Regions from separate parts of the Aliiglaciecola sp. SL4 genome, predicted to be linked through region 1. Evidence: predicted binding sites of a transcription regulator. Region 1 holds the regulator's gene; each other region holds the start of a gene.
What was found. The regulator FliA, encoded in region 1, starts transcription of late flagellar genes. The targets are predictions, from matches to a motif close to CTAAAGNTNNNNNNNNNNNNGCCGATA.
Positions count from the first base shown of each region.

Region 2: AB6T38_RS16940 (DUF5610 domain-containing protein) is a predicted target of FliA. The motif match lies at 6,923-6,949, and genes of this name have one in related genera.
Region 3: AB6T38_RS05945 (flagellin) is a predicted target of FliA. The motif match lies at 8,476-8,502, and genes of this name have one in related genera.

Region 1 is NZ_JBGOSE010000001.1:195,888-206,610, reverse strand. Features, by position in the region: gene AB6T38_RS00910 (chemotaxis protein CheA) at 1-1,385, opposite strand, end outside; gene AB6T38_RS00905 (protein phosphatase CheZ) at 1,399-2,166, opposite strand; gene cheY (chemotaxis response regulator CheY) at 2,200-2,583, opposite strand; gene AB6T38_RS00895 (RNA polymerase sigma factor FliA) at 2,622-3,353, opposite strand; gene AB6T38_RS00890 (MinD/ParA family protein) at 3,350-4,216, opposite strand; gene flhF (flagellar biosynthesis protein FlhF) at 4,213-5,583, opposite strand; gene flhA (flagellar biosynthesis protein FlhA) at 5,638-7,734, opposite strand; gene AB6T38_RS00875 (PEP-CTERM sorting domain-containing protein) at 8,088-8,678, opposite strand; gene pssA (CDP-diacylglycerol--serine O-phosphatidyltransferase) at 8,904-9,752, opposite strand; gene xdp1 (exosortase-dependent surface protein XDP1) at 10,212-10,723, shown strand, end outside.
Region 2 is NZ_JBGOSE010000015.1:7,216-17,938, forward strand. Features, by position in the region: gene rplW (50S ribosomal protein L23) at 1-194, opposite strand, end outside; gene rplD (50S ribosomal protein L4) at 191-796, opposite strand; gene rplC (50S ribosomal protein L3) at 814-1,452, opposite strand; gene rpsJ (30S ribosomal protein S10) at 1,471-1,782, opposite strand; gene AB6T38_RS16920 (class IIb bacteriocin, lactobin A/cerein 7B family) at 2,241-2,408, shown strand; gene AB6T38_RS16925 (hypothetical protein) at 2,426-2,581, shown strand; gene AB6T38_RS16930 (hypothetical protein) at 2,869-3,081, shown strand; gene AB6T38_RS16935 (ATPase, T2SS/T4P/T4SS family) at 3,216-5,366, shown strand; gene AB6T38_RS16940 (DUF5610 domain-containing protein) at 5,462-6,892, opposite strand; gene trmA (tRNA (uridine(54)-C5)-methyltransferase TrmA) at 7,108-8,208, shown strand; gene fabR (HTH-type transcriptional repressor FabR) at 8,215-8,832, opposite strand; gene AB6T38_RS16955 (acyl-CoA desaturase) at 8,979-10,094, shown strand; gene AB6T38_RS16960 (pyridine nucleotide transhydrogenase) at 10,185-10,496, opposite strand; gene AB6T38_RS16965 (uracil-DNA glycosylase family protein) at 10,605-10,723, shown strand, end outside.
Region 3 is NZ_JBGOSE010000003.1:116,793-127,515, forward strand. Features, by position in the region: gene pseB (UDP-N-acetylglucosamine 4,6-dehydratase (inverting)) at 1-173, opposite strand, end outside; gene AB6T38_RS05910 (hypothetical protein) at 549-857, opposite strand; gene fliS (flagellar export chaperone FliS) at 854-1,285, opposite strand; gene fliD (flagellar filament capping protein FliD) at 1,299-2,759, opposite strand; gene AB6T38_RS05925 (flagellar protein FlaG) at 2,783-3,208, opposite strand; gene AB6T38_RS05930 (flagellin) at 3,299-4,123, opposite strand; gene AB6T38_RS05935 (flagellin) at 4,993-5,820, opposite strand; gene AB6T38_RS05940 (flagellin) at 6,316-7,158, opposite strand; gene AB6T38_RS05945 (flagellin) at 7,522-8,346, opposite strand; gene AB6T38_RS05950 (hypothetical protein) at 8,605-9,534, shown strand; gene flgL (flagellar hook-associated protein FlgL) at 9,542-10,723, opposite strand, start outside.

The DNA of each region.
Region 1 (10,723 bases):
CCTTCAAGATTTAAAGAGATTTCTTTTTTAAGACTTCGCGCTAAATCTCTTACTACGCGAGGAAAACGACCAAATACTTTTTTGATTGGTTGCATGCGGGTTTTCATCACCGCACCTTGCAAATCTCCAGTGACAACATCAAGGTTAGCAATGGCTTTAGTCATGCTTTCATCATTGATGTTAACACCTAAACTTAATAGCCTATTTCTAACCAATACCAACTCACCTACCATATTCATAATCTGGTCAAGACGCTTAGTATCTACCCTGACAGTTGTCTCACCTTGAACACCGGCAACTGGCTTTTTATCTTTTTCATCTTTTTTAACAGCAGACTTAGCTGCTGTTGGTTTAGGTATAACAGGTTTTTCAGCCTTAGATACTGACGTTTGGGGCTTGGGTGTTGATATTGGTTTTACAGGTTGTTTTGCTGCAGCAGTGGGAGCAGGCGGTTCTGCCTTAGGTGTTGGACTCACTGCGGGTCCCTTACCTTCCCCATGCAATTGATCAAGCAATGCTTCAAATTCATCATCTGAAATATCATCGGAGTCGGCACTACCATCTGATACGGAAGGTGTTGGTGCTACCGACGAAGAAGGTGCTTTAGCAGTCACTGACTCCTTCGAAGGTTGCGAAGGCTCGGGAGTCTCCGCTTTATCAGTTGAAAAACTGCCTTGGCCATGAAGTTGATCAAGTAAAGCTTCAAATTCATCGTCAGTAATATCTTCATCACTGGCACCACTCATAAGATCCAACGGAGTGGAATCCCGATCTGGGGTGGAGCCTTCAGCCTGAGAAGATCCTTCAGCAGCATCCTCTCCTAGATCTGATTTGTCCGTAGAAAAGCTTTTAGAACCATGCAGCTCATCCAACAAGGCTTCAAATTCATCTTCTGTAATGTCTTCCATATCATCATATGATTCGTCCTTTTGCACCTCAACCACTTCTTCAGGCATTTCAGGGACGTCAGGAAGTGCCGTAGGCGTATCTTCTGATTCGGGTTTACTTAAACGGTGCAGGGTTTCTATCAGTTCAGGGGCTGCGGCTTCCAATGGTTCGCGTTTTTTTACATCTTCGAACATTTGCACAACCACATCTGTGGCTTGTAAAATGACATCCATTAACTCAGGCGTTAAGGTGCGTTGTCCATTACGCATGGTATCAAAAACATTTTCCGCACCATGACAAATATCTACCAGTTCAGTGAGTGATAAGAATCCGGCACCACCTTTAACAGTATGATAACCGCGAAAAATCGCATTTAATAAATCAGAGTCTTCAGGGTTGTTTTCAAGATCAACAAGTTGCTCTTGCAATTGCTCTAATAGTTCACCTGCCTCAACTAAAAAGTCTTGTAGAATTTCTTCGTCAACTTCAAAAGACATGAATACGTTCCCCTTAAAAACCTAGGCTAGACAATAGGTCATCTACATCGTCTTGACTGGTCACCACATCATTTCGCGATTCTGCATCAATAATTGGCCCTTCAGCTTTCACAACATCTGTCTCAGCTTTCGATTTATGAGAAGTTTCATCTGCTTTTGCAATTAATGCACTGGTTTCAGAAGCGCCAAAGACAGTTAACATATGAACTAAACTGTCTTCCACTTCTTTTACCAAATCAATAACCCTACGAATGACCTGCCCAGTAATGTCTTGATAACCTTGTGCCATCAATATATCGGTCAGCAATCCAGTTAATTTATCTGTATCTTTTGAAGACTGCTCTAATAAATCATCTAGATCGGTACACAAGGATTTAAATTCTCCCAGTTGTAACTCTCTGGTCATCAACTTTTTCCATTCCGGCAGCAAATTAGTGATGCCCGTATGCAGTTTGTCAGCAATAGGCATGCTCGCTTCCACGGCATCCATAGTGTTATTTGCTGCTTTTTCAGTAGTTTCTAAAACATAGTTAAGGCGACTTTGCGCATCAGGAATATCTTCATTAGCTAAATTAGAAATGCGCTCATCAAGTTGAAAACTGTTGAGAGAATCATGGAGTTGACGGGTTAATTTACCCACCTCAGCAAATAACTCAACAGAATTGGTCAAAGAGGTTTCTTCCAGTAATTCACTGGCAGCCTGATTATCTCCATTTTCCAGTAACTCAACTAACTTTCTAGCATCATCAAGAGACATTGGAGCTTTATTAGAGCCGGTCATACAGACACTCCTAACTTCATTACAGATTAATTATCAACCGAGTCTCTCAAAAATTTTGTCTAGCTTTTCTTTCAGCGTTGCCGCAGTAAAAGGCTTAACAACGTAACCGTTAACACCGGCTTGTGCTGCCGCTACGATTTGCTCTTTTTTCGCTTCAGCAGTTACCATTAATACGGGTAAATGTTTTAAACTATCATCTGCGCGTATTGCTTTGAGTAAATCGATGCCTTGCATTCCAGGCATATTCCAATCAGTTACCACAAAATCAAAATCGCCTTGTTGCAACATAGGTAATGCAGTACTGCCATCATCGGCTTCTTGAACACTGGTATAACCCAGATCTTTAAGTAAATTCTTGATAATACGTCTCATGGTTGAAAAGTCATCAACAACAAGGATTTTCATATTTTTATCCAAAACCGTCTCCAATGAGGATTAAATCAAATGGTATTTTATCATTCTTCGTTAGCTCGCCAAGATTGCATTTTGCTTTTCAGCTTTAACATGGCTTGGCTGTGAATTTGGCTGACTCTAGACTCACTAACTTCGAGCACTTCACCAATTTCCCTGAGATTCAACTCCTCATCATAATACAATGACAGTACGATTGCTTCCCGTTCCGGTAAAGTAGTAATAGCATGTGCTAATGCTTTTTGAAATGAGCCTTGTAACAAATCTTGAAATGGCGTGTCGCTACCTTTATTTTGTTCAGTAGAAATAACATCTTCGGTAATTCCTAAATCTTCGATACCAATGATTTTACCGGCGTTAACCTCATTCAACATCTGATGATATTCGGCGAGGCTAACGTTTAACTTTTCAGCAATATCTACGTCTCTGGCATCTCGGCCGGTTTCACGCTCAACTTCATTGATAGCCTGAGTTATTGCCCGACCATTTTTATGCACAGACCTAGGTGTCCAGTCGCCTTTACGAATTTCATCAAGCATGGCTCCGCGAATCCGGATACCAGCAAAGGTTTCAAAACTGGCACCTTTAGAACCATCGAAATTTTTTGCAGCTTCAAGTAAACCAATCATGCCAGATTGAATTAAGTCATCCACCAATACACTAGCAGGTAACCTAGCTAATAAATGATGTGCAATACGCTTAACCAAGGAAGCATGTCTTTCTACAAGTTGAGCCAAATCGGCTTGTTGTTGATAAGCTGCTGCCTTTTTAATCACCGTTGTTCACCTACCACTTTTTCGGCAACAAGTTGTTCCAGGAAGAACTCTAAATGTCCACCGGGTTGATTAGGAATGGTCCAATGCATCGCTTTATCGGCAAGCCCTTTGATGGCGATAGATGCCGGAGAACCTGGAAAGGCATCAACGATAGCTTTTTGCTTCCGTACTGAACGACGAATATTTTCATCGTATGGCACCGTGGCGACTAGCTCTAAAGCAACATCAAGAAAGCGATTGGTGACTTTAGATAACTTAGCAAAGAGTTCTTGTCCTTCGCGCATGTTGCGCACCATATTGGCGACAATTTTAAAGCGAAATACACCATGTTCTCTATTCAGTAACTTAATCAGTGCATAGGCATCAGTCAGTGACGTGGGTTCATCACACACCACCATCATAATATCCTGAGAGGCCCGAGAAAAGCTCAACACCATGTCGGAAATACCCGCTGCGGTATCTACAATAAGCACATCTATATCGGTACGCAATTCACTAAAAGCACGAATTAATCCAGCATGTTCGGTTGGACTAAGCTCGGTCATTGATTGGGTACCAGAGGTTGCAGGCGCAATCAGTATGCCATGCGGGCCCACAACTAAGACTTCATCCAATGTACACTCACCAGATAAAACATGGGAAAGGTTTTTTTCTACTCGCAAGCCTAACATTACGTCTACGTTTGCCAACCCTAAGTCAGCATCTAGCACCATAACGCGCTTGCCCATTTTAGCCATTGAAATAGCCGTATTTAAGGTGATGTTCGTTTTACCAACTCCACCTTTACCACCGGTTACCGCAATAACTTTAATTAATCGAGATTGATTCATTCGTCTTAAGCTTCTCGCTTGGTCGTCGATCATATTGCTAATGCCGATTTATTCTGTTCTGACTTAGCAGTATGGATCAAACCATATTTTTTATAAAGCTTAGCCGCCGCAGAGATTAAAAACTTCGCATCTGCTACTTTAATATCTTCAGGGACACGTTGCCCATCAGTTAAATAACTTACAGCTAGCTTGTGTTCAATTGCTACACTTAACGCTTCTCCGAGACTATAACTCTCATCGAGCTTGGTTAAAATACATCCCTGCAAATCAATTGCGCTAAATGCGCTAAGAGTATGTTCCAAAACTTTATATTGAGCATTGGCTTGAATTACAACATACTTCTTGATGTTAGCACATGAATGTTGATTTAAGGTATCTAACTGTTTGATTAATCGAGAATCTCTTTGTCCAAAACCAGCAGTATCGATTAGTACCAAACGTTTGTTGCGTAGTTGAAAGAGTATATCTGACAATTCTTCTGCATTTTGTGCTTTTTTTACGCTACAGCCAATAATTTTTCCATAAGTGGCCAATTGTTCAAAAGCGGCAATCCGATATGAGTCAATTGTTACCATAGCAATTTGATCTGCACCATACTTTTGAGCAGCTCTAGCAGCCAACTTAGCAATAGTAGTGGTTTTTCCGGTACCTGTAGGACCAACTAAAGCAACCACTCCTTTATCCGCCAGAATAGCATTACCTGTGGTTTGAATTCGATTAGACAATAGTTTAAGTAAAAATAACCAAGCTTGCCGTTCATCGGCGTTCTCTGGTGTATATGACACTATGTCGTCAGCAATTTGACTACTAATCCCCATATCCATCAATCTTGAGGTTAAATAGCCGTGCATTGGGTGCGCACTTTGACGCTCTTGTTTAAGTAAACCAGAGACTTGAAATTGAAGCACATTGCGCAACGAGTTCAATTCGCTTTTTAGTTCATTTATCGCAGAATCAGATACGCTTTCAGGGGCTGAGTGTTTCTGCCTATTAACATTATTCGCCACTTGATGATTATCAGTATACTGCGATTCAGAGGCATTTGCAGAAGCTTGTTTTTCAAGTAATTCTCGTAAGCTGTCTGGTCCAGAGTCACCAATAATTTCGCTCAAACTCGGTACCTTTTGCGTTGCTGCACGGGCACTTTGCGGCTGAGCTGATTTTGCATTGCCTGCTCCTGCATGCATTGACATAGATGCCGTTTTGTTTTCACTAGCAAGTTTACTTCTTTGATTAGGCTCACTATTAGCTTCCGGCTTGGCTTGGTCGTAGGCCGCTACAATTTCAATGCCTTCAGAAGTTTTCTTGTTGGACATAATGACCGCATCACCACCAAGTTCTTTTTTTACTTGGTTAAGCGCATCGCGCATATCTTTTCCAATAAATCGTCTAATTTTCACATTGTTCCCCAAAGAAGCATTTGGTCTGGTTTAAATAAATTAGTTTGTGCCATTTTATTGACCCACTGCACTTACAATTCGAATTTGTTTGTCGCTTGGTATTTCTTGATAGGAAAGTACGTGCAATCCCATCACTGAGTGTTTGAAGAACTTTGATAACACCGGTCTTAGCATGCCTGAAGTAAGCAAAACAGCTGGTTCACCTTCTAGTTCTCTTTGCTGTGAAGCTTCGGTTAAGGACGTTTGCAATTTTTCGGCCAACCCGGGTTCTATTCCGGCACCATCTTCTCCACCGGCTTGCAATGATTGATGCAGCATCTGCTCTAGATCAGGTGCCAAGGTTATAACAGGCAATTCTTGTTCGTTATTGTTGATTTCCTGCACTATCAAACGTTTTAACGATATTCTGACGGCAGACACCAATACATCCGGATCTTGAGTTTTAGGGCCATATTCGCAAAGGGTTTGTACAATACTGCGCATATCACGAATGGGCACACCTTCATAAAGTAAGGTTTGCAGTACTTTCACTACGGTACTCAAAGGTAAGACTTCTGGTACTAAACCTTCAACTAATTTAGGACTGTTTTTAGCCAGCATATCGAGCAATTGTTGCACTTCTTCATGACCTAATAGCTGATAAGCATTGTTGGTGAGCAATTGGCTAAGATGTGTGGCAACAACGGTGGCTGCATCCACAACGGTGTAACCTAATGTTTGAGCGTGCTCTCGCTGTTGAGGGCGGATCCAAACGGCTTCTAAACCAAAGGCAGGATCTCGAGTTGCTTTACCGTCTAACTTCCCAAAGACTTGTCCGGGATTAATAGCTAATTCATCGTCATGACTAATTTCAGCATCTCCCACCGTTACCCCAAGCATGGAAATGGTGTAGCTATTTGGGTTTAGGTCAAGGTTGTCACGGATATGTACCGGTGGAATTAAGAAGCCCAACTCTTGAGACAACTTTTTACGCACACCTTTAATACGAGTTAATAGTTCACCACCTTGGGTTTTATCTACCAGTGGAATAAGACGATAGCCCACTTCTAAGCCAATAGTGTCAACATGTTGCACATCATCCCAACCGAGCTCTTTAATTTCTTGAGGTTGGCTTGGCTCCTGCGTATTTTCTAAGGCTTGAGGCTCAGTAGCCTGTTTCTTCGCGTTCCAAAAATTATAATACGCTACAGCGCCAACAAAGGCACTAAAACCAAGAAATGCTAAATGCGGCATCCCTGGTACTATGCCCATTACGAACAATATTGCTGAGGTCACGTAAAGCGCTTTTTGATTGCCTAATTGACGTCTCATTTCCTGACCCATTTCTTGAGAGTCATTTTCGCGCGTCACAATAATTGCAGTAGCTACTGAGAGTAATAACGAAGGAATTTGTGCTACTAGACCATCACCTATAGTCAAAATTGTGTATATTTCAATGGCTTCACTAAATGCTAAGTCATGTTGAATAATACCAATAAACAGCCCACCAACGATATTGATAAGCATAATGAATAAACCCGCAACGGCATCGCCTTTAACAAACTTTGATGCACCATCCATTGAGCCATAAAAATCGGCTTCGCTGGTAATTTCTAAACGTCTTTTTCTTGCTTCGTCTTGATCAATATAACCCGCGTTTAAATCGGCATCTATTGCCATTTGTTTGCCAGGCATTGCATCCAAAGTAAAACGGGCACTGACTTCAGAAATACGCCCAGCACCAGCGGTTACGACTTTGAAGTTGATGATCAGTAAAATAGCAAATACCACTATACCCACGGCATAATTACCACCGATCACCACTTCACCAAAAGCTTGAATAACCTTACCGGCGGAATCACCGCCTTCATGACCTTCTAACAACACAATTCGAGTGGAAGCCACATTTAGGGCTAAACGCAATACTGTCGCCACTAACAAAACTAGAGGGAAAATGCCAAAATCGACGGGTTTATTAGTAAACACCGCCACCAAAATCACCATAAGTGATAATGCAATATTGAAACTAAAGAGTATATCCAGCAGAAATGCAGGCATCGGCAGAATAACCATACCCATAATAGCTAGCACTACGATAGGGGCGCCAATCCCATTCATAAAGCTTTTAACCTGATTTTTATCTACTCGATTGAGGTAACCTGCAAGTTCCATAAACAATTTTTTGACGGTTGTGAATATGATCTTGAGTTTTGCAACAAACGCGCCAAAAATATCGTCTGTTAATTGACGTTTTCTCGAACCAAATTTACAGGGAGTACTGAAAAATAGAATCAAGGGTTCTACTGGGCTCAAAACCCGTGAGCTGACTATTAAAATACGGAGAGAGTAATTGACTTTAACCAGGTTATAGGCTTTACATATTTGCGTTTTAATTAACACAAATAGAAGATAAAAACAGTGACCGTTTAGTTAACTAATAAAATTGCAGGTTGTCACAAGTAATCATTTAAACAGGCATAAAAAAACCCGGCAACTGCCAGGTTTTTTTAAAACATCACTGTGACTTATTTAGCAGCAATTTTTCTGCGAACTAATAAACCAAGACCTGCTAGCATAAGAACCAATGCTGAAGGCTCTGGAACATAAGTTACATCACCTAAAAATGTATCGGCCAATACAATTGGGAAGTAGATACGGTTGCCATCACCATCGTAAGAAACTTCATCCAAAATTAGACCACCAACAAAATCACCAGCAAGTAATAGTAAACTGTAATCAGGCGTATCACCAAACAAATCAAATACTACCTCAAAAACTGCTAAACCAGTAGTCATATCAAATGGGTCAATACCTGCCACAAGTGAATCACCATATTGCCCAACGTAGCTATCAGCCAAGGTTAAACTCAAACTACCTAAGGATAAATCTAATTCAGCGGTACTTAGAAACCCTGCAGGATCAGCATCTTCAGTATTATAGGTAATAGAACCAATAGATTGATAACCCTCAGTTAAACCATATGGGTTTGGATCCGCTATAAAAACATCTGCATAGATATCTTGTTGAATAATTGCGCCAGCGTTAGCTGAAAGAGACATTCCTAATGTAGTGGCGATAAGACCTGTTGCGAGCAAAACTTTTTTCAAATACTTCATACTAGTGAACCTTAATTATTGTTTTAAACGATTTCGTTCATTATTTATTGTTATTGTTTTATTGTTTTATTGTTTTTCGGTCACAATCTAAGCAGTGCGACCTCTGCCACTGAATAAAGCAATTACTGAACCACTTTATTTTTATTATATTAATCAGTAATTTATTATTACCTAGTAGAATTAGTAAATGAAGATCGTTAAAATCTTTGACACCTAACTGCTTTATCACTGTTCACTTTCTGATGATTTTTTGGACATATCATCTTGTTTTGAGGGTTTTTTCTGAGTCGATTCAGACCCTTTATCCGCTGATAAGGGAAAATCACAATCAGACTCTTCTTGGTCGCCTACTACATCCTCTAGTCGAACTTTATCAACACTTCGGAACGTATTGATTGGTCCCGCTAGCGCATACAAAGCGAAGACTAAAAACAAAACTAAAGAAGGTGCTGTGGCAACGATAATGAACACCAGCATTACAATGAGTAAACCAACAAAAGGGACCTTACCGTGCCAATCCACTTCTTTAAATGAATTGTATTTAAAGTTACTTACCATTAATAAACCTGCTAGACCAGTTAACACCGCGACCACAAGGCCAAAGTCTTTACCGTCAACATCGTATTCCACTCCTACCCAGACCATACCAGCCACCAATGCAGCTGCAGCAGGGCTCGCTAAACCTTGGAAGAAACGTTTGTCTGCTACCCCTAACTGGGTATTAAACCGTGCCAATCTAAGTGCGGCCCCAGCTACGTATATAAATGCAGCCAACCACCCTATCTTGCCTAGATCAGTTAATCCCCAATTATAAGCAACAAGAGCCGGTGCCATTCCGAAAGACACCATGTCGGCCATAGAATCGTATTCAGCACCAAATTCGCTTTGGGTATTTGTCATTCGCGCTACACGACCATCAAGGCCATCAAATATCATTGCCACAAAAATCGCGACCGCAGCGGCTTCAAATCGATCGTTCATTGACGCGACTACAGCATAAAAACCAGAAAACAGACCAGCCGTTGTCAGCAAGTTCGGTAACAAATAAATACCTTTACGTTTAGAATCCGACATTATTCCCCCTTAAAAATGAGCGCACAAGATAGCACAACCCTGAATTAGCTCAAAATCATACACACTCTTGCACGTACTAATTTTAATGCTGCTTTGAACAAATATACTTTTTCTTTTTAAACAATGTTGCCTATTTGAGCGTTTCCACATAACAGTAGGCGCTTATATCGCCAAATACCTATGCTACGAAAGTCATACAGAATTCCCGTTAACTCCGTGTTATGCTTGGCGTTAGAAAATTAAGAATGATAAAACTTTACCATGTCGCCACTTGAAACTAGGTAACTTTTTTACTGTCAATTATTTTTACAGGTAGACAAATTAACCTGGAGCAACACAATCAAAAAAGCACTTAAGCTATTGATTATAAATAAAATTAAATAACTGGTTCGTTTATTGCTTAACCTCTTGCGTTAAAAGTCTCGACCTTTTGTTTGGAAGATTTAGGAATATAAAGTTATGGTTAAAAAAGTATTAGCAGGTTTATTTGCAATGGCGGTAGCAGGATACGCTTCAGCTGGCACTACAACCTATGAAACCCAATCTTGGAACTTAAAGTCTGGTGGTAGTTGGGGTTCTAATTCACTTAGCTTTACTTCTGGTACAGTTGGTATGACAGTAACGGCTTGGTCATCAAGCGGTAACACCGGCTCATGTCACTCTGGTCCAGAATGTAGCTCTAGCAATGTATCTTATGACCGAGACCCGTTTATTGAGAGCGCTGCATTAAAGAGATACACTCATGGGTTAGGAGCAATAAATAACGATGAGAATAATAGCGACCCCCATCATGCGCTAGATAATTATGGTAATTCCAGTAATTGGACTGATTATGACATGGTGTTGTTTGAGTTTGACACGGCGGTTGAATTAACCAGCGTTCAAGCCGGTTGGTATAGGAATGATTCTGACGTTAGTATTGTCGGTTATACAGGTACCGATGATTTAGGTAGTACACCATTTTCTTCAAG
Region 2 (10,723 bases), on a different contig from region 1:
CCCTTCACGTTTAAGGTACGAACGCTGCTAACTTCAACTTCAAACAGTTTTTCAACTGCAGCTTTGATTTCAGCTTTGTTTGCGTCTTTTACGACTTTGAAAACAACAGCGTTGTTGCCTTCAGCAGCCATGGTTGATTTTTCAGAAACATGCGGTGCTAATAGCACCTTAAGTAAACGCTCTTCAGAGATCATGCTAACGACTCCTCTAGCTGTTTAACCGCATCGGCAGTGATTAACACTTTTTCGAATGCGATTAAGCTTACTGGGTCAATGCCTTGAACATCACGAACGTCTACTTTATATAAGTTACGAGCAGCTAAGAACAAGTTCTCTTCTACTTCTGACGTTACGATTAACACGTCGTTAAGCTCAAGTTCGTCAAGCTTAGCAATCAATGCTTTTGTTTTAGGTGCATCAACACCAAATTTTTCTACAACAATCAAGCGATCTTGACGTACCAATTCAGAAAGGATGCTACGGATAGCTCCACGGTACATCTTTTTGTTCACTTTTTGACTGTGATCTTGAGGTTTGGCTGCAAACGCACGGCCACCACCGACCCAAATTGGGCTGCGGATTGTACCAGCACGAGCACGACCAGTACCTTTTTGACGCCAAGGCTTCTTGCCACCGCCTCTAACTTCAGAGCGTGTTTTTTGTGCTTTAGAACCCTGACGGGCACCTGCACCGTAAGCCACTACTACTTGGTGTACTAGCGCTTCGTTAAAATCACGTCCAAAGGTTGCTTCGGAGACTTCAAGAGCGCTATTCGCGTCTTTCAATACTAATTCCATCACTTAACTCCCAGACGTTACGCTTTAACTGCAGGCTTGACGATAACGTCACTGCCTGGAGCACCAGGTACTGCACCTTTGATTAGAAGAAGGTTGTTCTCTGCGTCAACACGTACTAGTTCCAAAGATTGAGTAGTCACAGCTTTATTGCCTAATTGGCCAGCCATTTTCTTCCCTTTGAAAACTTTACCTGGAGATTGGTTTTGACCAATCGAACCAGGAGCACGGTGAGACAAAGAGTTACCATGTGTCATACGTTGGTGACTAAAGTTCCAACGTTTGATAGCACCGGCAAAACCTTTACCTTTAGAAGTTCCTGCAACATCAACTTTTGTAGCTTCAGTAAAGATTTCAACAGTAAGTTCACTGCCTACTTCAATACCTTCGCCTTCGTTGTTGTCTAAACGAAACTCCCATAAACCACGGCCAGCTTCCACGCCAGCTTTAGCAAAATGACCTGCTGAAGCTTTATTTACGCGGTTTGCTTTTTTATCACCAGCGGTTACTTGTAGCGCGCGATACCCATCTGTTTCATCAGTACGTAACTGAGTCACACGGTTTGGGGTCGCTTCTATAACAGTCACAGGAATTGAAATACCATCTTCAGTGAAGATGCGAGTCATTCCTACTTTACGACCGATAAGACCAATCGCCATTGTTAAAACCCTCTCTTGTTAGCCCAGGCTGATTTGAACATCAACACCGGCAGCCAAGTCCAATCTCATCAATGCATCAACTGTTTTATCAGTTGGTTCAATGATATCTACCAAACGCTTATGTGTACGGATTTCATACTGATCACGTGCGTCTTTATTCACGTGAGGTGAAACCAATATTGTATAGCGTTCCTTGCGAGTAGGTAGTGGAATAGGACCGCTAACCTGAGCACCTGTACGTTTCGCAGTTTCAACGATTTCAGCCGTAGACTGATCGATCAACTTGTGATCAAACGCTTTCAAACGAATACGAATTCTTTGATTTGGCATCGATTAAGCTCCAATCGAAAGAACAAAAAAAACCATCCACACCAACCTTTCATTAGGTGGGAGGATGCATGTAAACCGATGACCCACAATTGGGGTCTTGTTCATAGTATTTCGATTTCTTCGCTAGCCAACTTTAATTAGAGCTAACTAATGTTGAAATCGAAATCACTGCCCATCAGGGCAAGTGGGCGCGAATTATACATGTGTGTGAAATTAATGCAACGCCTATTAGTAATTAAATGTGAGTTTATAAGGTTAAATTATAAACACAACAAATTAGTGTCATTAAAACGCTAAAAAACTGTACCTAGGAACAGGTGTATTTTAGTTACCATTTCACTAACCTTTTGATATTGCTTTGGCGCAAAGGTTGTTTACGAGGCCAACAGCAATAAAACGTTCTTTTATCTGCAACTCAGTAAAAGGACATTAATTTATTAATCAAAAGGAAATCGCACATGCGAGAATTGAATGTTACGCAATTAGAAGAAGTCAATGGTGGAGTCGCTCCTTTAATTGTTGCTTTTGGAGCTGGGATGTCCGCTGTTGGTTATATTAACAGTTTACCAGGACTCATGTCATTTGGTCGTGGACTCGGTTTTGGTTTTTATGATGCTACTCATTAAACAAAAAGGAATTTTTAATGATCGAATTAAATAGAAATGAATTAATTAAAATTTCTGGAGGCATGCCCGACAACGAAGTTGCAGGTTACGCAATTGGTTATGGTGTGGGATATGTATTCGGAGGAAAAGCGGGTTATCAATTAGGAGTTTCCATTTATAACTTGTTTCATTGATTTTAGAAAAAGTTAAAAGGGGATAGCTCCCCTTTTATTTTTAATAAACTATAAAACAGAAGGGAAGTGTAATGAATCGTAAATTTGTAATATTCACCAATGCTATTTTATTTTTAATGATAGCTACCAATCTCTGGAGTGTCACTTTTAACTGGTTCGTAAACGATATTGACATGTCAGCTAACCCTAATCTACAAACAGCATTGTTATACATTATCTGCGGGTTTCTATTTAACCAATATGGAGCAGAGAAAAATCCTAACGATATTTGTAAAGAGGATTAAATTATGGATCCCAAACTAATTAAGTTTACTAACTGGTTGCTGTATATCTTAGTTGCATTTGCTTTCATTCAAGTTGTAGGGAGCTGGTTTGAAGATGGTACGGGTATCTTCGGAAATCCGGTAGCCCATACAGGAATGTTGCTAATCATACTGGGGTTTTTATTCAACCAAAGCGTAAAACCTAAGCAATCTGAGGAAAAGCAATCTAAATCTTAGGTTTTGTTAATGATTACACTCAGTTATAGTTAGGGAATAAGTAATGACACTGACCGTAGTAGATGGCAACAGAACTTGTTATTGAAGAGACTCTTCAGAAAATAGATAGATTGTTGGAAGCCCATCCATCATTGATGGATGCTTATCAGCAATTGGAACCGATAATTCTTAGTTTGTTTGAAGCTCAGCGTATGAGTATTTTTCAACGCCGACGTCAACATCAAGATTTGGTTGCCCGTTTCAAAACCGGAAAAGAAACGCTACAAATCAAAGTTCCGATTAGTCCACAGTCTATCGCTGGATATGTTGCACTGAGTCAAAAGCCCCTGCTAATTAGCGACCCTTATAATGCGCAAGAACTGGCAGAGATACATCCACGTCTGAAGTTTGCCGATAAATTTGATAAGAACAGTTCTTTTAAAACTGAAAATATCATTTGTGTTCCCATTTTGAATGCCGGCGTACTGATGGGTGTGATGCAAATCATTAATAAAAATGTGGGCTGCTTTGGTGATGCCGATTTACGCTTAGCCAATTCATTGTCAGAAATATTAGGAAATAAATTCCGCTATGAATTGGGCGGAACCAGTAATCCGTTTGATTATCTTGTTCATCGTAAGTTGATGTCTGAAAAAGACCTCAAACAATTTACTGAAACAAGTAAAGATATTCGTCAATTAATCCAACGCATGGTCTCCGAAGCTCGTATTCCCGAAGATGAGTTGGGAAATGCATTATCGGTTCACTATCAAGTTCCCTACATTAGTTACCTGCCTGAGAAATACCATGTTCTGCAAAGCGGTAATAAACTAAACCTATCTTATTTAAAGCGAAACTACGTAGTGGTGTTGGCAGACGCTGCTGAAAATCCAATTGTTTTGATGGCCGAACCTAATAATGCTGCCCTATTAATGGAAATTGAAAGTGCATTAGGAATAGACAGCTATGAAATCTCTGTAGGTTTACCCAATCAAGTGCTGCAATACTTAGGCGCGAGCGGGGGCGGAGGCGCGCCTGGAGAGATGGATGAAATACTGGACGAAATTGGTACCAGTAGTGAAGAGTTAGATGAAACTAGTGAAGAGATGTCTGATGATGCGCCTGCAGTAGTTCGTTTAGTGAGTCGCGTTTTGCATGACGCAAAGCGATTAAATGCATCAGATATCCATGTGGATCCTGAAAAGAACGGTCCGACACGGGTTCGAATGCGCATCGATGGTGTTTGTCGAGATATTACCCAGGTACCGGCTTCTCATCACAGCGCAGTTATTGCACGTATAAAAATCATGTCAAACTTGAATATCGCTGAAAAGCGTGTTCCACAAGACGGTAAATTGGCATTTAAAATGTCAGGTCAGTTGGTTGAAGTTCGGGTCGCAACAATACCGACAGTGGCTGGCGAAGGTGTGGTCATGCGGATTTTAGCCTCAGGTGGCGCGTTACCCATTGAAAAAATGAACATTTCGCCTAAGAACATGAATATGCTTCGGGTAATGATTAAAAAACCCCATGGAATATTATTAGTTGTGGGTCCTACAGGTTCGGGTAAAACCACCACATTGCACGCCATATTAGGTTATTTGAATACACCAGATAAGAAAATTTGGACAGCAGAAGATCCGGTGGAAATAACACAGCCAGGATTGCAGCAAGTTCAGGTGAGTCCCAAAATAGGCTTCACTTTCGCCAACGCATTAAGAGCTTTCTTACGAGCCGACCCTGATATTATTCTTATTGGTGAAATGCGTGATAAAGAAACGGCGCATGCTGGTATAGAAGCCTCTCTGACCGGTCACTTAGTGCTCTCTACTTTGCACACTAACTCGGCACCAGAAACCATCACTCGCTTATTAGATTTAGGCCTAGATCCGGTGAACTTTTCCGATGCCTGTGTTGGCATCATGGCGCAACGCTTGATTCGAACTATATGTCCAAACTGCAAAGAACAATACCCCGCGACTGAAACAGATATGGCGTTTATTCGTCGTCAATACGGCGAAGAATATCTGGAAGAACTTGGTCTGGAGGAGCCGCTAATGTTGTATCGTGGCAAAGGTTGCGATGATTGCGGTGATACTGGTTATAAAGGAAGAACCGGGGTACATGAATTGTTAGCCATGACATCTGATCTTCGCTCTCTAGTGTACAAAGAAGCATCGGTAACTGAAATGAAAGCCCAAGCGATGAAAGATGGAATGAGAACCCTCACGCAAGACGGGATCTTAAAAGTACTAAAAGGTGATACTGATATAGCTCAAATTCAGATTATCAGCGGAACTGAGTAACTGAAAAAGGCACTCAATGGATAAATTGAGTGCCTATTTTAAGGTCTCATCGGGTTCAAAATTAAATAATTTAATACCCCCTGATGTTGCCTACCTTACTCAGAATCAATGGTTCCATTTGCGTTAGGTAAGTTATTCAGTAACTGCTTATTAAACGTATGGAAATCGTTGATTGCCGTTACTAAATCATTGGTTCCCAAGTCTTGAACTTCATTAATAATACGATTAATTAACTTATCGTACTGATCGCCATCCGCTAACTTTTGCTGCGACTGCTCAAAAACATTGAGCATTTTTTGCAAGTAATCACTTACTCTTTCTATCGGTTTTGATGACGGCTCTTGACTGCTGTCGTCATCGTTATATTGAGAAACCGACTCGTAAGCTTTAACTACCTCAACTTGATCTTGTCGAGTGAGTTGCAACGCAAAACCTGCTAGTTCTTGTTCGTCAAAACCAATTTCCAAGGCCTGTTCAAAAGCTTGCTCAATATCTCCTTCAAAAAAAGTGTTGGCCAAATCATTGGCATCAGAAACTAACTGACCTATAGACTCCAGTTCACTTTCATCCAACTCACCAGTTACTGAAAAGCTGTAGTTACTCTGTGCAACAAATACCGATTGCTGAGCCGCTGTAGGCTCGCCGTTTGTTTCAGATGCTTCAGGTCGAGCATTTGCTGGTGTAGAGCTTTCATCTGACTCAGCACTTTGTAATTCAACCTCATCAGCCTGAACATTTGCATTGCTTGGAGTTTCAACATTATCTGTAGAAGCACGCGGTAAAACATCGTTCTTTTCGATGTCTGAACTTTGTGTAATTTGTTTCTCTTGCTCCATTAACACCTGACGATTTAACTCAAACTGTTTTAAATCCTCAAAACGAATAGTGACTTCATCACCATCCCGGGTGCGAATTTGCAACTCGCCACTTTGTTGGCGAGACGCAGAAAGACTCTCTGTTACAGTTGACATAGGAGACTGCAAAGCAGCGTCATCTACTTCGTTTTCGTTACCAAAAAGTTGATCTTGTAATCGTTGAATACCTTGCTCAATTAAATCAGCGCTACGATCAATCCCCTCAGAAATATCTTCATTCATAAAACCTGACAGATCTTTTTCTGCCAGATTGATCCCCTTAGCAACCCCCGAACGTGCTTGGTCAAATAAGCTACTTAAGGTTTCTTCATCCGCACCATTGCGTGCAGCTCCAGAAATCACGCCGCTCACAAAATGAAGTACATTGTTTGCTACTTCTTCAAAGTCGAATAAACTTTCATTTGTTTGTTCAGGACTTTTCAGATTTGCCCGTTTACCATCAAGTTCTAATGTTTGGTTTAACGAGTTACTGTAAATTCTTAACCCGACTGTCGTTTGTGAACTGAGCTTGCTAACAGTAGATTCAGCAGACATACTTAGCCCTGCTTCTGCTTGTTTCAAACCAGCTTCACGCAATTGATTTTTTACCGCGTCATTGGGGTTAACCTGGGCTTTGTCGCCCATAAACGCTTTAATTTCGCCAAAATTCATGTGGAATACCTCACTATCCTCATTTAATAGTATCGACTATAAATTCAGTTTATTGAGAAATTTAATAAAATAAACTTAGTATTACACGAAATTATGAGCAAAATTAGTTAGTTAGCTTCAGGTCAAAAAACAAACACCAAATTGCGTTTGCAAGCGCGCTGGAAATCTTTAAAATTCGCGATTCTTCTTATAATGCCCAACTAATCGAGTTTTTGATGCGCCCAACAGAAATAAATCCCCAATTTTACCAAGCTCAACTCGACGACAAAGTATCCGCTTTAAATCAGCAATTTTCTGAATTTAGCATGCCAGAATTAGAAGTGTTTAACTCTGAAAAGTTGAATTATAGAATGCGTGCAGAGTTTCGTGTTTGGCATGATGGTGACGAACTGTTTCATATTATGTTCGACCAAGAAAGCAAAGAGAAATATCGCGTCGAAACATTTCCTCCTGCTAGTAAATTGATTAATAACGTCATGACAGACTTGGTCGCTTTGTTAAAAGAAAACGACATAGCCAGACGAAAGCTTTTTCAAATCGACTATTTAAGTACTTTAAGTGGCGAAATTATCGTTTCATTGCTTTATCACAAAGCCATAGATGACCAATGGCTTGAGCAAATCAACAAAATTTTGAAACAGTTAAGACAGCATTACCGAATAGATATAGTCGGTCGGGCCCGTAAGCAAAAAATATTAGTTGATAAAGATTTTGTAATTGAGCATTTACCTGTTGGCCAGAAAACCTACGAATTTAAACAAATTGAAAATAGCTTTACCCAACCCAATGCCTTAGTGAATCAAAAAATGGTTGAGTGGGCACTTGATGTCACCACAAATAGCGAAGGCGATTTACTCGAATTATATTGTGGTTTGGGTAATTTCAGTATTCCCATGGCACAAAATTTCAAACGCGTTTTAGCCACTGAAATATCTAAAACCTCGGTAGCTGCAGCACAATATAATATTGAGGCTAACCAAGCCCACAATGTCACCATTTTACGCATGTCCAGCGAAGAGTTTGTGCAAGCTCAAGCTGGGGTGAGAAAATTTAATCGTCTCGAAGGGATAGATTTAACCCAATACGACTGTCGTACTGTATTAGTTGATCCCCCTCGAGCGGGTTTAGATGATGAAACCGTTGCTATGGTTAGTAATTATGACAATATTGTTTATATTTCATGTAACCCAGAAACTTTGCTAGATAACTTGGCTGTTCTAAGTCAAACACACGAAGTGCGCAGATTTGCTTTGTTCGATCAGTTCCCTTATACCCATCATGTGGAGGCAGGGGTTTATTTAGTGCGGAAAAACTAAGCTGAATTATAAAGATTCATTGCTTTTGGCGAACTCTAAAGAGCCATTGGTAATGAACCTTAACTGAATTTTCAAACGTACAGCCAACTGCTCACGTTGAATAGGATCTAAATCTAACGCTTCAGCACCTGTACTAAAAACTAGCTTAACCATAGCTTCTGCTTGCAAGTTAGCGAGCTTTTTACTTAATCCCGTGGTTGCCACGGTATAATCAGTCAGCTCTTCTGTGAAGTGCTGAATCTCCCTAAATACAGCCGTTCGAAACGCGTTCGAAGTACCTGTGTGTTCACGTAATAATAATCTAAAAATATTACTGTTAGCAGAAATGAACTCCATAAAAGTATCAATGGACGTGCTGATGACTCCCCCTCCTGACGCAATTCTGACTCGAGCTTGTCGCATCAACTGGCGCAATGTTAACCCAGCCTCATCCACTAGAGTTAGACCAAGCTCATCAATATCTTTAAAGTGTCGGTAAAAAGAAGTTGGTGCGATGCCCGCCGCCCTTGCCACTTCTCTAAGACTCATACTAGAAAAGCTATGTTGTTCATCTAAAAGACCAAAAGCAGCATCTATAATTGCGCGACGTGTTTTTAACTTCTGTTGTTGCCGAGTTTGAATCACTTAGTACCCTCAGATATTTCCAGTCGTGAGATAATTATCAGGTTGAATTACACCTTAGGTTAACAGGCTTTTCAATTTATTTACTTGATAAAATATGCGGCTCAGGATAAATTAGCGTACAGTTGTAAGCTCAAAAGCATTTTTAAATGAACAAACCTCGTCTTTTATTGACCAATATTTTGGTCTTTCTCATCACCGGAGTCATTGCTGTAGTTGGCGTTCCATTGGAAGCATATTTCAATGGGTTCGACGCATTTGAAGTGACGGCCTGTATATTCTTAATATACTTTTCTGGCATGTCCATAACCGCTGGCTACCACAGATTATGGTCTCATAAAGCATACGAAACTAATTCCGTTGTTCGCTTTATACTTGCTGTAGGTGGTGCAATGGCACTGCAGAATAGTATTTTACATTGGAGCTCTGATCATCGAGTTCATCACAAATTTGTTGACCAAAATGGTAAAGACCCCTATTCAGCCAAACGAGGGTTTCTATTCTCTCATATAGGCTGGATGCTTAGAGATTATGAGTCACATAGATATGATGACTACAAGAATTGCAGAGATTTGCAAAAAGATGCCATTGTAATGTGGCAACATAAATATTATATACCTATTGTTCTGGCTACCAATTTTGGCATCCCTATGGCATTAGGATTTCTTAACGGCGACGTATTAGGAATGCTTCTATTGGCTGGTGTATTCAGATTAGTAGTTGTCCATCACGTTACTTTTTTCATCAACTCACTAGCCCACATTTGGGGTAAACAACCCTATACCGATAAAAACACAGCTCGTGACAATGGTATTTTAGCCTTTTTCACCTTTGGTGAGGGTTATCATAACTATCATCATATTTTTGAGTATGACTATAGGAACGGTATTCACTGGTGGCAGTTCGACCCTACTAAATGGTTAATTCGTGGACTCTCTGCTCTAAAACTGGCTCGGAACTTACGTCGTTGTCCAGAAGAAAGAATTGAAAAAGCGCGTTTTGAAATGATGATGAAGCGCACTCAGAAGAAAATTTCTCATCTTCCCGACGCTGAAGAAATCATGGTTAAGCTGCAACATGAATATGACGTATTAGTTGCCAAAATGAGTGACTATTATGCAACCAAGAAAAAGCTATTAGAGTTTAATCAAGCACGTATCAAAAAGAGTTACGACAATTTCGAGCTAGCAAATAAATACCAAGAACTAAAATTAAGTATGGTTCAGCAGAAACAGAAGCTCTATGAATTGTATCAAATGGCGTAAATTCTATTTTACTTCCATGGCTCAAAAGCCCGTGTCACAGTGCAAAAAAAAACCTGACGAAAGTCAGGTTTTTTTATAAGATTAATAAACTTAAGGTTGTACTGCTGCAGTTAACGATTGGTCTGTTAAAGCATCTCGGTGAGCGACAACTTCGATTAACGCATCTTTTGGATAATATTTAATGGTGGCCATAATAGCATCACTTTGAATATTTGCTTTTTCAGCAATATCCATTTGAACGTTTCGATAAGTCATATTTTGGCTAATCTTATTTGCCATGCATTGACTATTCACTTCAAACGATTGTTTGTCTACACAATCAAACGTTTTTAACTGATCGGCTTGAGCATGCGCAACCGCTCCTAAAGATAAGACGGCAAGAAAAGAAAATAATTTACGCATTGTGTTACTCCTATTAATTCATCGGTAGTCCGATGTAAAGAATATAACACAGACTATCCCAGGTTCGAAGCATAGTTTTATGACATTAATATGACAAGGTGTAATTTTTTGAATGAAAATGACTTTGATTTAGCCAGAAAATGCCGAGAGTGCACGGATTTACTGCCCTTAGAACCTCGACCGATAATACAAGGAAGCTCAAACAGCAAAATTTGTATCATTGGACA
Region 3 (10,723 bases), on a different contig from region 1:
AAGTAACGCATACAAGACGCATCAAATTGCTGCTGCATCTCATACTGTTTCAATTCATCGCGAGAATAAATGATGACTTTTTTAGGTTTTTCATTTTTCAATAAATGTGAAACAAAACGTTTTCCAAAAGAACCTGTTCCACCGGTTATCAATATGCTTTTATTTTCAAACATTTATTTTATCTACCTAAAACTGTTATGAAGCGATAAAACGCAACTATTTTTTAGCTTATGACTGTATGTTGGCTTATCTAAGTTTCTAATTCCACGTCTATTTGGTTTTATGCTGACAAACTCGAATTTTTGTAAACACTTGCTTTAAATGTAACCAGAATTCGTTGATTATCAATCCACAACCACTAAAAACGTCAAAGTTTTGAAACTATACCTTTATTTATTAGTATCAAGCAATTTCCATTCCCGGGGACTGGCAATGATTTAATTAACAGTAACTTAGAGAATAATAAATGCTAAAGGAATTGGTTTGTAAGAAGGCCATAACGAAAAATTTAGGGAATATCATTTGTGACGAGGAGGACTAGGGATTGGTTATTTGTATTTATCGACTATTTTTTTGCCTCGAATTAGCCCTGTTAGCTGCTTTAAAGAATCTTTGAGCTGGGCCTCAATGATAGTTGAAAGTCTTTGATTAGCTTCCAATTCACTAGTAGAAAACAATTTTTCAGTATTTTTATCAAGTGATGAAATATGCTTTGTCACTATTTCATCACGTTGGATGATAAGTTGCCGCAGCAACTTATCATCGAGTTCGTCACTGCTTAATACTGTTTCGAGTTGCTTATTAACACTATCAAGATTGTCAGGAGTGTATTGATGACTAAGATTTAATTTATTCACACGACAGCAGTACGTTTTTGCCTTTGCGCTTCATAAGCTTCTTGTTTTGCATCTTCAGGAATACTCGCCCAAGCATTTTTAATTGGTAGCATTAGATTAATCACTTCATCCATTATGTTCAAGTCATTCTGAATATTCGCATCTGTGACACGTTGAATCATATAATCATATAAATTAAATAAATTTTGACTCACTTCACTACCAATATCTAAATCTAAGGTATCTCTTAGGTTCATTAAGATTGCTGAAACTCTAGACAAGTGATCTGACTTACCTTCAAAGTCTTTGCGCTCAATACACCCTTTACCGTAAGCCATGCGATCCAACGCACCTTGCATTAACATTAAGGTAATTTTATGGGGATCGGCGGATGCCACGTCTTGTTTCAAATTGCCTTTTTTATAGGCATTAATACCTTTAAGTGCCATAATTTACTGCTCCTTATACCTGACCAAGTGATGCCATTAATGCATTACCGGTTTGATTCAATTGGGTAACGGTTTGGTCTAGGTTTAAATATTTATCACGTAAAATCTCTTCGAAACTCAACATACGAAGTTCAAATTGTTCCCGCTCGTCAGAGAGTTGATCCTTTTCATCTTTTATAGAGTTCTCTCGAGTGGCTAACAATCCACTGAAGGTGGTATATTCTTTAGTATAATCATACAAACGGGCCGCAATTCCTTCATCCTCATCGGTGAACAACGCAGCTATATCGTCAAAATTATCTTCTAGGGCTTCTGCGAGTCGCTCTTCTCCACTACCCAAACCAAACTCATCATAATCGGAAATTTCTAACTCACCATCAGAGTTAAGTTCAACACCAATGGCAAATAACCCACCAAGGGCGGAAGAACTAACATTAGAGCCGATGATACTCGATAGCCCAGAGGTGATACTACGTGCCATAAAGTCTCCGGCTAATGCGCCATCATCTTCAAGCTCAGAGGTACCATATTTGGTAAGTGTCTCAATCTCTTTGGCCAACGCATTAAAGTTATCGACAAAGTCTCTGATTTTTTTATCTAAACCTTCGGTGTCATAACCGATTTTTAAAGTAGAGGTTTGAAATTCCCCTAACGAGTCTTTTGAAGAAACCGCAGATGCCTCAAAAGAAACACTCGATATGGTATTTTCAAATTCGTTGGTGGATGACTCAACAGCGATACCATCAATGGTGGCTTGAGCATTTTGTGCACTCACTATTGGGTCTAGATAAGAAATTGATTCTGTTGAATCTGTGGTTGATACACGGTTGAGGTCGGCCAAATCATCATTATTAACAATGATTAAATCGTTCCCCTCCCCCGTAGTGGTTGAGCTGAAAACAAGCTTAGCACCGCCATCGGCAGTACCAGTATCGATGATACTGGCATTTACACCAAAGTTATCATCGGAGCTGTTAATGGCATTCGCCAATTGTTGTAAGGTTTGACCTGCTGAAACATTAATATTGAAACTATCGCCAGTACTGTCAATCTTAAATGTTAAACTACCACTACCCGATGACAAAACAGAATCAGTACTTTCATTAAATCCGCCATCCACAGCATCAGCAGTTTCTAATCTGCTACCGCTAGCTAACTGAGTAACGGCAATCTGATATTCACCTTTCACTGCACTATTAGCTGCTTCAGCGGTAAAAGGCTCAATTGATTCGTCAGGATTAGTAATAGCTGGCTCACGCCCTTGGAGTTGGTTGTCATTACGCAACTCATCTACGGCGTCTAGAAAATCACTCATTTTAGATTTTAACTGGCCAATGCCAGAAATCTCAGCATCAAGTGATTCTTCTTTTTCGTCCAAGCGAGCCTGTTTTGGCTCTCTTTCAGCTGCAATTAATTGGGTGACTAAATCATCTAAAGCCAACCCTGAGCCTACACCTAATGATTGGATTGTCATGACGAACCTCTTTAATAAAAAATTTAAGCTTGCTTGTTAAACAATACTCCTACTGCGCTGCCTACGTCAGATTGGAGATCTTTGATTTTCTCAGACAAAGCAAGAACCTCTTCAGTAGGGATTTGTCTAATTACCTCCCCTGACTCTGAATCTGTTACTTTAACAACTTGCCTTTCACTCTTTTCATCAACAGAAAACGATAGTTGACGATTAGAAGTCTGTAGAAAATCACTGATTTCGCTAACCGCACTTTCAATGTTTACAGAATCTTCATTGATTGATACGTTGTTATCGGCCTCTCTCTGATTTTCTTGATCATTTTGCGCAGATGCTGCCACCGATTTTTGTTCATTTCTGAGCTGACTTTGTTCAGATTCGTTTACAGAAACCGGGGGTGTTAATTCTTGCTGTGCAAAATTCTGGCCATACTGTGAAAAATTAACATCCATCTTTCACCTCCACTTCAAAGCAATTTGCCACTAACCCTATAAGTATAGTGGCATTATCATTGATAGACTAACTTTTAAAAGCTAATCAAATTATCCTAACAAAGACAACGCCGATTGAGGTCGTTGATTTGCTTGGCTAAGCACAGACAAAGATGCCTGTTGAACAATTTGATTTCGAGTTAGTTCAGCTGTTTCAGTTGCAAAGTCGGTGTCACGAATACGTGAACGAGCACCAGCAATATTTTCTGAAATGTTACTCAGGTTACGAATAGTTGATTGGAAGCGGTTTTGCAATGCACCCAAATCAGCTCTGACCGCACCGACAGTAGAGATAGCATTGTCAATTGAAGTCAAGGCTCCAGATGCTCCAGCAATAGTAGCAACTGACAATGAACCTATGTTCAAACCTGATGAACCGTACCCACCAGAGCGAGACAAGTTAATTGAAATAGTTTGGCCACCGTTGGCACCTACTAGAAACGCTGCCGAAAATGATCCCTTAAGGATATCTACACCAGCGAATTGTGAATCGGTAGAAATACGCGAAATTTCCGTTTTCAACGCTGAGACTTCTTTTTGCAGCGCTAAACGGTCAGCAGATGTATTGATACCATTTTGCGATTGTACGGCTAAGGTACGGATACGCTGCAAAGAAGATGTTACCTCACCTAAAGCTCCTTCAGCCGTTTGTGCTAACGAAATAGCATCGTTGGCATTACGAACGGCTTGGTTAAGACCTTCTACTTGAGTTGTAAGACGATCTGAGATTTGTAAACCGGCCGCATCATCTGCTGCTCGGTTAATACGAAAGCCTGACGACAATCTTTCAAATGATGTGCTAAGTGACTGTCCTGAATCAAACAACTGACGCTGAGCATTCAAAGACGACACATTGGTGTTTACATATAAACCCATATTTACCTCCTGAGAACTACCTATTAACTGATAAGGTAATTCGCCTCAAATTTGACCTCCAAGAAATACTCCTTGAAAGCCACCTCTCTTTTATTGAGAATCGGCACCTCTACCTATTCTCAACTTAAAATTCTTTAAAAAGAATTTCCCTCAACTAATGTTATCGACCTCACCTTGAAGATCTTTAGTTTTTTTATTAATTTATTACTAAACATAAACCATTGATAAATAACAACTTTAAAATAAAGTAAAAAATGATGAATATTTATTTTAAAAAGATAAGTAAATAGCAGGAGATAAAAGAGGTGTATAGGCTGGTTTTATATAGGAAGCCGAGTGTATGTTATTGGTGTTACCCATTTAAATGGTTTGCACTAAATATAGTGCGTTGAGTCAGAGTCACCTCAAGGAGCAAAGTTAAATGCGATTTGGTGAACTAAGGTGACCGCCAACTAAGCTATATTACTCTGTTGTTATTTATACGTGTTTAATACTTTGAATATTTCAATTTTAGACTTCGGAGATTTTTGGCACAGCGATTGCTAAGTTATCAGGTATAAACGTGAGACAAATAAAAAAAGCCATTTTTTTGGCAATAAGAATAAAAAAAGGCCAGATCAAATGACCTGGCCAACTTGCTCACGTTAGGAGTACGAGCAAATACTGTTTCTGTCCGGCTGGCAGGGTTAGAGAATGAATACTGGCCTCTCAACCAAACTTCTACACTCTCAGTCCTGTTAGTCGGCTTTTTATTCAGGTGGTGCCGACACCACCGCCATCCTTGGCCTATCTAGACACATTTCCAATGTGCCTCTGGGTTGGCCTCTCATTTCCTACCCTCAGAAATTGAGTTCTCTGTTTTTTTAATATTACCCTAGTAACTGCAACGCTGCCTGGGGCCTTTGATTGGCTTGAGATAACACCGTCAAATTGGCTTGCTGTAAAATTTGAGAACGGGTAAGGCTTGCCGTTTCTGTGGCAAAATCTGTATCTCTAATACGGGATCTTGCCGCTGATACGTTCTCAGATATATTACTTAAATTACGAATTGTCGATTGAAAGCGATTTTGTATTGCCCCTAAATCAGCCCGTTTAGCATCAATAATGGAAATCGCTTGGCTTACTCTAGTTAACGCCGCTGAAGCCTGAGCTTCAGATGCCACCGAAATATTGTAACCAGCGAATAAGCCTGAAGTGCCGAACCCGCCGGGGCGAGAAATATTAACACTGATAGTTTGGCCAGCGTTAGCGCCAACTAGAAACTTAGCTGAATAAAAACCATCCAATAGATTTACCCCACCAAACTGACTATAGCTGGCAATACGGCTTATCTCGGTTTTTAATGCCGACACTTCTTTTTGTAAGGCTAAGCGATCCGCAGAATTATTGATGCCATTTTGCGATTGAACTGCCAAAACTCTAATCCGTTGCAACGCGACTGTGGTTTCGGCTAATGCCCCTTCAGCAGTTTGCGCTAAGGATATGCCATCATTTGCATTTCTGACGGCCATGTCCAAGCCTAAAATTTGCGTGGTTAGACGATTAGATATTTGCAAACCTGCCGCATCGTCCTTTGCGCTATTAATACGGAAACCTGACGACAAACGTTCAAAAGCGGTACTTAAATCGTTGTTAGTGGTAATTAATTGCCGCTTGGCATTAATTGAAGAAATATTTGTGTTCACAAATAAAGTCATTATCCACACTCCTAAACTTTAATTAACCTATTGTTTATTAGAAGTTTTACTTTAAAAAAGTGTCGATAACTCAGTACAATATAATTTTGGCACACAAAATGCTAAAATCATACTGTCAGTCATTACCATGGCTGACAGTTTTGCCAAGCAATTAAGGTTGACAAAACTGTATAAAAGCAAGAGCGAAAGCTCTGGTCGACGGGCGGGATTGATGGCCTATACCTCAATACCTCCTCACTACCTCCTGGCATCTTTTCTGCCCAGTCGACTGCCCATTAAAAAAGCCTAAGGCTATATAATGGAGTGAGAATTCGCCCGCGCCTTTATACAGCGTGAGTTATCTAGTTGTCTTAGTAAAACGTATCTTCTTCGGTCGGTTGCAGCCTGCCCCCACAATTTGCAATCCGACCGTTTTCTTCTTTCTAATCAATCTTCAATGTTGCAGCCTGCCCCTGTTGCTTGCTCAGCATCATATTTCATGATTTCTCTCTCTTATTATTGCAACAATTGCAAAGCAGCTTGTGGACGTTGATTCGCTTGTCCCAACACGGTAATACTGGCTTGTTGAATTATCTGCCAGCGGGTTAATTCAGCTGTTTCAGCCGCAAAGTCTGTATCGCGGATACGAGATCTCGCCGCAGAAACATTTTCTGAAATGTTACTTAAGTTTCTGATTGTAGATTGGAAACGGTTTTGTATTGCACCTAAATCAGCACGTTTAGCATCAATTATAGAAATTGCGCCTAATACTGCCGCCATGGCACGAGAAGCCTGTGCTTCAGTGGCAACTGAAATTAAATTTGCTTCAATGCTTTGAGAGCCAAACAGACCGGACGTACCGTATCCACCTGGTCTAGAAATATTGACGCTGATAGTTTGACCTGGGTTAGCACCGACTAAGAATGCTGAAGAGTAATCCCCACCAAGAATATTGACACCACCAAACTGCGATGTTGCGGCAATACGACTGATTTCTTGTTTTAACGCATCAACTTCTTTTTGTAGCGCTAACCGGTCGGCAGAACCATTAATACCATTTTGAGATTGCACTGCCAGTACACGAATACGTTGCAATGCGGAAGTAGTTTCAGCCAAAGCACCTTCTGCTGTTTGCGCAAGAGAGATACCATCGTTGGCATTTCTTACAGCCATATTTAGGCCGAGAATTTGTGTCGTAAGACGATTGGAAATTTGTAGTCCAGCGGCATCATCTTTCGCGTTGTTTATGCGAAAACCAGAGGACAAGCGTTCAAACGCAGTACTTAGATTATTGTTCGACGTGAATAGCTGACGACTAGCATTCAACGACGACACATTAGTGTTGACGTATAAAGACATTTTTTTCTCCTAACGATTTAAGCAATCCGCCAAACCTATTATTATTATTAGTGGTTTTTGCGGTGATTCTAAGTGCGCTATTATTAGTTTTATTACGTCACTTATTTGGGCGTGTACTTATTATTTTTTATTTTGTACATCACTCTTGAAATCTTTATCGAACAGGATCGAGAAATTCTTTAGACTATTTTCTAACTAAATATTAATTCCTATATTTTTCAAACGTTTAGGTTGAGAAAAAAGCCGACTAAATTAGCCGGCGAAGCGCTCTTACGTTAGGAGGGAAAGAGCGCACTCTCTACGTTTTGGGCCATTAAATACAGATTCACTACCTCCTGGCTTTAATTTCCCAATCGTATTCTATTAACCTAGAAGCTGAAGCGCTGATTGTGGACGCTGATTAGCCTGAGACAAAACAGTTAAACTGGCTTGCTGGATAATCTGGTTACGTGTCAATTCAGCGGTTTCAGTTGCGAAATCTGTATCACGAATACGTGAACGAGCGCCTGAAACGTTTTCAGAAATGTTACTTAAGTTTCTGATTGTAGATTGAAAACGGTTTTGCAGGGCACCTAAATCGGCACGTACAGCTCCAACAGTAGAAATTGCAGCGGTAATTTCTGTTAACGCGGCAGATGCAGTTGCAATGCTAGCAACTGAAGTACCAGCAATACCTAGCCCTGAAGCGCCAAAACCACTGGTTCTAGACAAATTAACAGAGATAGTTTGGCCACCATTAGCACCTACTAGGAATGCCGCTGAAAACGCGCCATTTAGGATGTCAACACCGGCAAACTGTGAAGTTTGCGCTATACGTGAAATTTCAGTTTTAAGAGCTGATACTTCTTTCTGAAGCGCTAAACGGTCAGCAGAGGTGTTGATACCATTTTGTGATTGAACAGCTAAAGTACGGATACGTTGAAGTGAGTTTGTTACTTCGCCTAACGCACCTTCAGCGGTTTGCGCTAAAGAAATCGCATCATTTGCATTTCGTACAGCTTGGTTAAGACCTTGAACCTGGGTGGTTAAACGGTCGGTGATTTGCAAACCAGCAGCATCATCCGCTGCACGGTTTATACGGAAACCAGAAGACAAACGCTCAAAAGACGTGCCTAAACGGTTAGATGAATCAAATAATTGACGTTGCGCATTCAAAGACGAAACGTTGGTGTTAACGTATAATCCCATGGGATATCTCCTACACTCTCAGTCCAGCGTTTCGCTGGCAACCGATAAAAATCGGTGGTTAAAAAACACATTCAAGAACATCAATCTTAGTCAAAACTAGATCGGTGTTACTGGCTCTCTCAGATAAGGTATCGACGGATTAAAAAATCCCTTTAACTAAATTTTGCCGTTTTTTATTAAAACGGCAAAAAATTTCCGCTTTGCAATATGTAATTATTTGAGATTCAATAGATTTTTCGACAAAAATAAATTTTAAAAATGATGATTAATTGGACTAATTCGATTTGGAAAACCTCGAAACACAGCGCATTTACTGATCTGTGTGCCTTTGCAGGCAAACTATTTGTTAGTTTTAGAGAGGCCTCTGATCATATGAGTAAGGATGGCGATATACGCATTGTCATTTGCGACTTAGATGGTAAAAAAATTAACGGCGTAAGTCTTAAAATGGCGAACTGTGATTTGCGAGATCCCAAATTAACCGTCATGCCCGATGGTAAATTGCTGATGAACGCCTACGCCCGCTGTTACGATAACAAAGGAAAATGGTTGCATAGCCGTTCACTATGTTGGTTTTCCCAAGATGGGTTAAGCTGGTCCTCGCATCATTGGTTTGCAGAAAAAAACTGGTGGGTTTGGCGTATTCGTTGGCAAGATGGACAAGCCTATGGGTTTGCCTACAAACGAGCTCAACAACAACTTAATCTGTATAAAGGTAATCCGTTACGCACTTTTGATTGTTTTAAAACTGACGCACTTAGTTTAGCCAGCCATGGCCTCGGTTATCCTAATGAAAGTGATTTGTGTTTTAGCCAAAACGGCAATGCATATGCTGTGGTTCGCAGAGATGCAGACACTTTTACTGCTCAATGGGGAGTTGCAAAACCACCTTACAGTGCTTGGCAATGGTATGATTTAAAACAGTACATTGGTGCGCCTGTGATTTTGCAATTCGATGCAAAGACGATTTTAATTTGTGGCAGAGCTTGGCTGGCTGGAAAATTCAAAACTGCACTTTGGAAAATTGACATAGAAACGAAAAAGTTAACACTACAGATTGTGTTACCTTCAGATGGCGATTGCAGCTATGCAGGGATGATAAAAAGTGAGCAAGGAATATATATTAGTTATTACTCTAGTCACATTGACAACCAAAGTCACATATATTTAGCCCATCTCGATCTCTAATATAAAATTAGATGTAATCGAACAGAGTTAGCCCAGTTACTCTTGAAAAAGTGGCTTGGGCAGCTTGCAAAGCAGTTTCTTGTTTACTTAATTCAGATATTGCTTCGGCATAATCCACATCTTCAATATTTGCTCGGGCAGTTTTATTGGCTATTTCAAGATCCAAATTTGATTCGTAAACCGACTCTGCGACATTCAAACGGCCACCCAAAGATGAGGTTGCATTGGCTAAAGATTGAGAGCCGTTATCTATACCAACCAATGCGTCGGCAATTGCCTCACTAAGTTCTTTATCACTTAAATCACCAGCATTAAGGGCCAAATAAAAGTTATTTAACGTTTCAGCTATATTGTTTTTTTCTGGCTTGTTTAGTTCAAAATCGAAGGTATCCCCTACACCCCCTTCAACGTTAAATTCAATACCGTTGAAAACGAAAGGTTCACCAGAGGTAAAATTGACCGTGTCAATGGTTTCTCCAGTACCTACATTATCAATCTGAACTTGGTTACCAGCAATAATAGTCGCTTGAAACTGATTATTAGCCGGGGTGACTGCATCGTAATTATTTTCATGAAACTTGTCGAAAGCAGCCTGTTCAGTAATAACGGATGAAATTGATTCTAGTCCGCTGTCTCCTGAAACCGTAAAATTGAGTCTGGCTAAAACATTTTCAAATACAGTCTTTCCAGAACTATTCGCTTGAATATTGAGTGCATCTGATACTTGGATTTCCTTCACACCATCATCACCAGAAAAAGTATATTTTTCGCCTGTTGCTGATGGATTATAGGTAAACGCTTCGGTTTGCGATTGATATCCAGCAAAAATATATTCGCCGTTGGAGTTTTGCGTATTCATCAAACTAAATACTTCGTCTCGAATGGCGCCTATCTCTATTCCGATGGCTTCTAAGTCAGACTCGTCGTAAACACCATTGCCTGATTGAATCATTAATTGACGCGCTTTATCCAGCGCATTGTTAATATTACTAAGAACAACCTCTTCTTGCTGCAATGAATTGGTCAGTAAATCATTATTACGCTTATATTGAGTAATTTTGTCGAGATCTTCTGTGAGCCTAACAACTTGTGCAGCCCCCACAGGATCATCCGAGGGGCGCAACAACTTTTTCCCCGACGAGAGTTGTTGTTGAACATCAGACAAGGTTCCCTGATTTTGCGTGATTGT